2 regions of the Streptomyces sp. NPDC001732 genome follow, and region 2 is predicted to be linked to the other one. Evidence: riboswitches for the same ligand, from Rfam matches in the RefSeq annotation. Region 2 holds a riboswitch; the other holds the start of a gene.
The links. Region 2 has a riboswitch for cyclic di-AMP ahead of ACWCXX_RS20915 (M23 family metallopeptidase). Riboswitches for the same ligand answer to the same signal wherever they lie in the genome.
Positions count from the first base shown of each region.

Region 1 (3,200 bases), on a different contig from region 2:
GATCGACTGGTCCGCGTCACCCACGACGCACAGCTCGGCGGGGGCGTCGCCCTCGCCCGCCGGGCCGACCAGTTCGCGCACGAGGGTGTACTGGGCGTGGTTGGTGTCCTGGTACTCGTCGACCAGGACGTGCCGGAAGCGGCGGCGGTAGTGCTCGGCGACGTCGGGGAACGCCTGGAGCAGGTGCACCGTCGTCATGATGATGTCGTCGAAGTCCAGCGCGTTGGCCTCGCGCAGCCGGGACTGGTACATCGCGTACGCCTGGGCGAGCGTCTTCTCGAAACCGTCGGCGGCCTGGCCCGCGAAGGTCTCCTCGTCGATCAGCTCGTTCTTCAGGTTGGAGACCTTGGCCGTGAACGACTTCGGCGGGAAGCGCTTCGGGTCCAGGTCGAGGTCGCGGCAGACCAGGGCCATCAGCCGCTTGGAGTCGGCCGCGTCGTAGATCGAGAACGACGAGGTGAAGCCGAGCTTCTTCGACTCGCGGCGCAGGATGCGTACGCACGCGCTGTGGAAGGTCATGACCCACATGGCGTTGGCGCGCGGCCCGACGAGCTGCTCGACGCGCTCCTTCATCTCGCCGGCGGCCTTGTTGGTGAAGGTGATCGCCAGGATCTGGCCGGGATGCACCCCGCGCTCGGCGAGGAGGTGGGCGATCCGGTGGGTCAGCACCCGGGTCTTCCCGGAACCGGCCCCGGCGACGATGAGCAGCGGGGAGCCCGCGTGCACGACGGCGGCGCGCTGCTCGGTGTTCAGCCCGTCGAGGAGCGCGGCGGAGTCGACGACGGGGCGGGGGGCGCCGTCGCGGTAGTACGCGTCCCTGGGCGGCGGCCCGTCGAACACGTCCCCGAAGAGCCCCTCCGGCACCTCTTCGGGTGCGGCGTCCTCGGGGGGCGGCGGGGGTTCTTCCTCCGAGGGCTGGAGGCCGGCCAGGAAACTGTCGTCAAAGAGGCTGCTCATCGCTTGTCGAGTCTAAGCCGCCGCACGGACACCCGGCGGGCCCTTGCCGAACCGCCCGGCGCCCGCTCGCCGGACGGGCGCGAGGAACGGACACGCACCGAGAACGGACGCGCACGGAGAGAACGAACACGCACGGAGAGCGGGCAACCGCACCGCGTGAGGGGTTCCGGACCTCCGGCCACTCCTGCAACCCAGGTCACGAAAATGTATCGGGCATATCGAACATCGACCTTCCCAGCGGCACACCGGTTGGCTAGCGTGCTCGACCGGGCGGCCCGTACCCCCTTTGCGGCGAACCACGCCGAGCGGGCACCCCCGCCGAATCCGGGCTGCCCCCATGGGCGTTCGGAGCCGGGGACCCACAGGAAGCACTGGGGTGAATCGGTCCTCATCCCCCAAACGGACCGTAGGGCAGCCTTCCGTTCCGCCCGAACCCGACAGCTAACCCGGCAGGCGGTCCACGGAAGGAGATGCCCGTCTTGGCATCGCACCGCAAACCGCGCCCCCGGATGCGCACCACCGCACCGGCCGTCGGGCTCACCTCGGCGGCGCTGGCGTCCGTGACCCTGCTCTCCACGCAGAGCGCCACGGCCGCGCCCGGCCCGAAGCCCAGCGTCGAGGACGTCCAGAAGAAGGTCGACGACCTCTACCGGCAGGCGGGCACCGCGACCCAGAAGTACAACCGGGCGAAGGAAGCCTCCGCCACCCAGCGCGCCAAGGTCCAGGCCCTGCTGGACGACGTGGCCGAGCGCGCCGACAAGCTCAACGAGGCGCGCCGGACGCTCGGCACCTACGCGGCCGCGCAGTACCGCAACGGCTCCATAGCACCGTCCGCCACCTTCTTCCTGGCCGACGACCCGCAGTCGTACTTCGACCAGAGCCAGCTGATGGACCGGATGACCAGCCGCCAGCAGAAGGCGGTCACGGAATTCCGTACGCAGCAGGCCAGAACGGCGAAGAAGCGGTCCGAGGCGGTGCAGAGCCTGGAGACCCTGACGACGACCCAGGCCACCCTGCGCACCAGCAAGCAGAACGTCCAGAAGAAGCTGGGCGAGGCGCGCACGCTGCTGTCGAAGCTGACCGCCGAGGAGAAGGCGCGGCTCGCGGCGCTGGAGCGGAAGAAGGAGGCGGAGGCCAAGCGCAAGGCCGAGGAGCTGGCGAAGCAGCAGGCCGCAGCCGAGGCGGACCGCAAGGCCGAGGAGGCCGCGAAGGAGGCGGACTCCGGCAGCGGTACGGGGACGGGCACCGGAACCGGCACCGGCTCGGACAGCGACGCCACCACCCAGGCGGAGAAGGTACTCGCCTTCGCCAGGGCCCAGATCGGCAAGCCGTACGTCTGGGGCGCCACCGGCCCGGACTCGTACGACTGCTCCGGGCTCACCCAGGCGGCGTGGAGGGCGGCGGGCGTCGACCTTCCGCGCACCACCTGGGACCAGGTGAAGATCGGCACCCGGGTCGCCACGGCGGACCTGCGGCCGGGCGACCTCGTCTTCTTCTACGACGACATCAGCCACGTCGGCATCTACAAGGGCGACGGGATGATGATCCACGCACCGAAGCCCGGGGCGAACGTGCGCGAGGAGTCGATCTACTACATGCCGATCTACGGCAGCGTGCGCCCGGCGTAGCGGCCGCACCGCAGGACCTCCGGCCGCCGGACGCGCTCGCTCCTCGCGCCCGTCCGGCGGGCCGGGGACGCCCGGGCCTGACAACCTCGGGCCGGGGCGGCGTCGGCCCCGGCCCGCCTCGGGTCCGGGCATCGGCCCCGGTCCGGCGGCCGGGCCCCGGGGCTCAGACCCAGAGCGTGGCGATGAAGATGTTGGCGAGCGTCAGGCCGCCGACCGCCGCGAAGGCGCCCTTGTCGACCTTCTCCTCGTCCCGCTTGACGTAGACGAGCGCGAGGATGACGACCAGGATCAGCGTCTTGACCCCGATCTTGATGTTGTTCACGTGGCCGCCGTCGGCCTCGTTCAGCCCGACCAGCGCGACACCGGTGACCAGCATGGTCAGCGCACCGTGCAGCATCGCCGGCACGAACCGGGCCGTGCCCGCGCCCATCGCCTTCATCTGGGTCAGGAAACCGCCCAGCAGCGAGGCGATGCCGACGATGTGCAGGGCGACGAAGACATGAATGAGTACGTCCATGAGGCCGCAGCCTAGCCCCGCCCATATCACCACCCCACAGGCAGGTGCGACTTCCCGGCCGCTCCGCTCGTGTCTGTACCGAATGCCTCACTCTGGTG
Region 1 covers NZ_JBSFFY010000002.1:407,759-410,958, reverse strand. Annotated here, with positions in the region: gene pcrA (DNA helicase PcrA) at 1-957, opposite strand, end outside; cyclic di-AMP (ydaO/yuaA leader) riboswitch at 1,264-1,429, shown strand; gene ACWCXX_RS04685 (NlpC/P60 family protein) at 1,428-2,585, shown strand; gene ACWCXX_RS04680 (hypothetical protein) at 2,749-3,102, opposite strand.
Region 1: it holds a riboswitch for cyclic di-AMP, as region 2 does, so the genes downstream of both, ACWCXX_RS04685 (NlpC/P60 family protein) here and ACWCXX_RS20915 (M23 family metallopeptidase) in region 2, are expected to answer to the same signal.

Region 2 (3,200 bases):
GTTCGGGTTCCGTCGACGGGATCTGCGGCAGCTGCTGGGTCACGGCGACTCCTGGAGTGTCTGGTGCCGGCGCGAGTCACCGGCAAGGCAACTCCCGCGACGATACGACATCGATTCCTCAGGCAATCATCTTGGCCATTGCCTGTCGATACCCCCGTGAACTCCCTTGCCTCCGAGGCCAGTCCGCCCGGGCCTTCGCGTCCTGGCTCGACGGGCTCGTGCAGATCACCGGCGGCGCCGGCCACGACGACTCCGGACTGTTGCGGCTCGCCCCGGGGAGTCGTACACGCCCGTGTTCGCCGGTCTGCGGAGCGGGCGGGGGTTCGGCGGGGCGAGCCGCGCCTGGCAGCCGGCCCGGGTGATCCCGGACGCGGAGAGCCTCCGGCCGGCGCACCAGCGACCGGGCCGGGCTCGGCGACTGGACACCGAATCCGGACCGCTTTCCCGACGGTCCGAGGCCGCTCGCGGACGAGGTGTGCACTCGGCATGCGGTCCGGCATCCGGGTCGAACCGGAAATGGTCGGACCGGAAAGTGATCTCTATCGCGCACATCCCGACCGGGTGCAGCACTTCCCGGGCAGGAAGCGGACCGAGTACTGCAATCAGCTGGTGCTGAACCTGGCCCGTTCCGATGTGCGGGAATATCTCCGGGAACAGTTGGACGCCCTGCTCTCCAGTGCCCCATCGACTATGTGAAATGGGATTTCAACCGCTGTTTCACCGATGTGGGACGGTCGGGCGAGGAGTACCCGCAGAAGATCTGGACCGAGCAGGTGGCCGCCCTGTACGAGCTGATCGACCGGCTCGGGGCCGCGCACCCCTCCGTCGAGTTCGAGTCCTGCTCGGGCGGTGGCGGACGGATCGGCCTGGGCATCCCGTCCCGCACGGACCAGGTGCGGACCTCCGACAACCCCGACCCGCTGGACCGGCTCGCCATCCAGGAGGGCTTCGGCCGGATCCGCCCGGCCGGGGTGATGGCCGCCCGGGTCACCGACAGCCCGAACGTCCAGTTCAACGACAGGGTCAGCTCCCTGCGCCTCCGCTTCGTGAGCGCGATGGCCGGGGTGCTCGGCACCGGCGGGGACCTCGCGGAGTGGAGCGAGGAGGAGCTCGCCGAGGGGCGGGGCCGGGGGATCTGTACAAGGAGATCCGGCCGGTGGTGCAGCACGGCTCGGTACTGCTGCACCACCGGCCGCACACCGGGCTCCGGGGGCCTCGACGCGCGCGTGCCGAGGCTCCGGAAGGGATGACGCGCGAACCATGTCCATAATGCGCATTTTGGGGTAACTTGCCCCGAATGTGCGGGAGATGGTTGTCCGCTCGTGAGCGGGATCATATCCGTGACGGTGTGTGGCGAAGCGACGGTCGGGTATTCCGTGCGCGGCGCGGAAAGGCAAGATCCTTAATCCACGGAGTGTGACCGGAATTCCGCACCGATTTCCCGGCGCGGAATCCGGCATGGAACCCACGGCTTGTTCTCACCGTCCCGGCTCGCCTACGGTCACCGTCAATCAATCCGGACGGACCGCCCAATCCTGCCGCCGCCCGGAATTCGCACCCAATGATCGCGTGGCAGGAGCGGGGGAACCAGGTAATCCGCCGACCGGGAAATCCGGCCGGCTAGGGGTGAAGTCGCGCTCGCGCGGCCGGGCATCTCCAGCCCGAACCCGACAGCTCACCTCGCAGGCGCCGGAGAGGAAATACTTCATGCCCATATCGGGTAAGCACCGTCGTCCCAAGGCCGGCCCCATCGCCCGCGGCGTCGTCGCGGCGAGCGCCGGCGGCGCCGTCATCGCACTCCCGCTGCTCGGTGCCACCGGCGCCCACGCCGCGGAGCAGGCCGCCCCGGCCGTCATCCCGCAGAAGGCCCCCGTCACCGCCACGCACGCCCAGCCGGTCGCGCAGAAGCAGGCCCCCGCCACCACGACGTACTCCGTCGTCCCCGGCGACTACCTGTCGAAGATCGCCACCGAGCACCAGGTCCAGGGCGGCTGGCAGAAGCTGTACCAGGACAACCGCGAGGTCGTCGGCGCGAACCCCGGCCTGATCTTCCCGGGCATGAAGCTGGTCCTCGCCGGCAAGGCGTCCGGCGGCGCCGCGGCCACCGGCGCGGGCACCGGCTCGTCCCTCCCGTCGAAGGCCCCCTCGGTGCCGTCGGCCGTGAAGAAGTCGGCCCCGGCCAAGTCCGCGCCCGCCGCCACCGAGGCCAAGGCCGCGACCTCCGCCCCGGCCGCCCAGAGCACCGGTTCCGGTTACGCCCACCCGGTCCCCGGCAACCACACCACCGCCTACCGGGCCTCCGGCGCCAACTGGTCCAGCGGCAGCCACACCGGGATCGACTTCCCCGTCTCCACCGGCACCAGCGTGAAGTCCATCACCTCCGGCACCGTCGTCACCGCAGGCTGGGGCGGCGCGTACGGCAACCAGGTCGTCGTCAAGCACGCCGACGGCCGCTACTCGCAGTACGGCCATCTGTCCTCGATCTCCGTCTCGGCGGGCCAGACCGTGGGCACCGGCCAGCAGGTCGGCCTCTCCGGAGCCACCGGCAACGTCACCGGCCCGCACCTGCACTTCGAGGTCCGCACGGGCCCGGGGTACGGCTCGGACATCGACCCGATCGCCTACCTGGCCTCGCACGGCATCTACGTCTGACCCGTACGGCCGGGCAACCGGACGGCGGAATCCGACCCGAGCGAAACGGCAAGGGGCGGTGCGCGGCGGCGCACCGCCCCTTCCGCGTATTCCCCCTTCTTCAAAACTGACCGGGTGGTCTATCTCACCTCCCGTCAACCCCTCATTACGGTCGCGTAGGTCACATTCAGCGGTGCAGGATAAGCGTTTGTGGCAGACGATTCGAGAAAAAATCAACGTGGCGTCACCAACCGACATGGTGTCATCGGGTCGTACGCGGCGATCGGCGACAGCTTCACCGAGGGCGTCGGCGACCCGGGTCCGGACGGGACCTTCGTCGGCTGGGCGGACCGGTTCGCGGTACTCCTCGCGGACCAGCTCCCGGACACCGGAGCGGAGGCGGACACCGAAGGCTCCGCGCACGGGGACTTCCGATACGCCAACCTCGCCGTACGCGGACGCCTCCTCGACCAGATCGTCGAGGAGCAGGTGCCGCGCGCCAAGGAACTCGCCCCCGACCTGGTGAGCTTCTGCGCGGGCGGCAACGACATCATCCGCCCCGGCACCGA
Region 2 covers NZ_JBSFFY010000020.1:121,539-124,738, reverse strand. Annotated here, with positions in the region: gene ACWCXX_RS20925 (tyrosine-protein phosphatase) at 1-43, opposite strand, end outside; partial or broken gene ACWCXX_RS20920 (alpha-galactosidase) at 192-1,207, shown strand; cyclic di-AMP (ydaO/yuaA leader) riboswitch at 1,546-1,704, shown strand; gene ACWCXX_RS20915 (M23 family metallopeptidase) at 1,708-2,652, shown strand; gene ACWCXX_RS20910 (SGNH/GDSL hydrolase family protein) at 2,842-3,200, shown strand, end outside.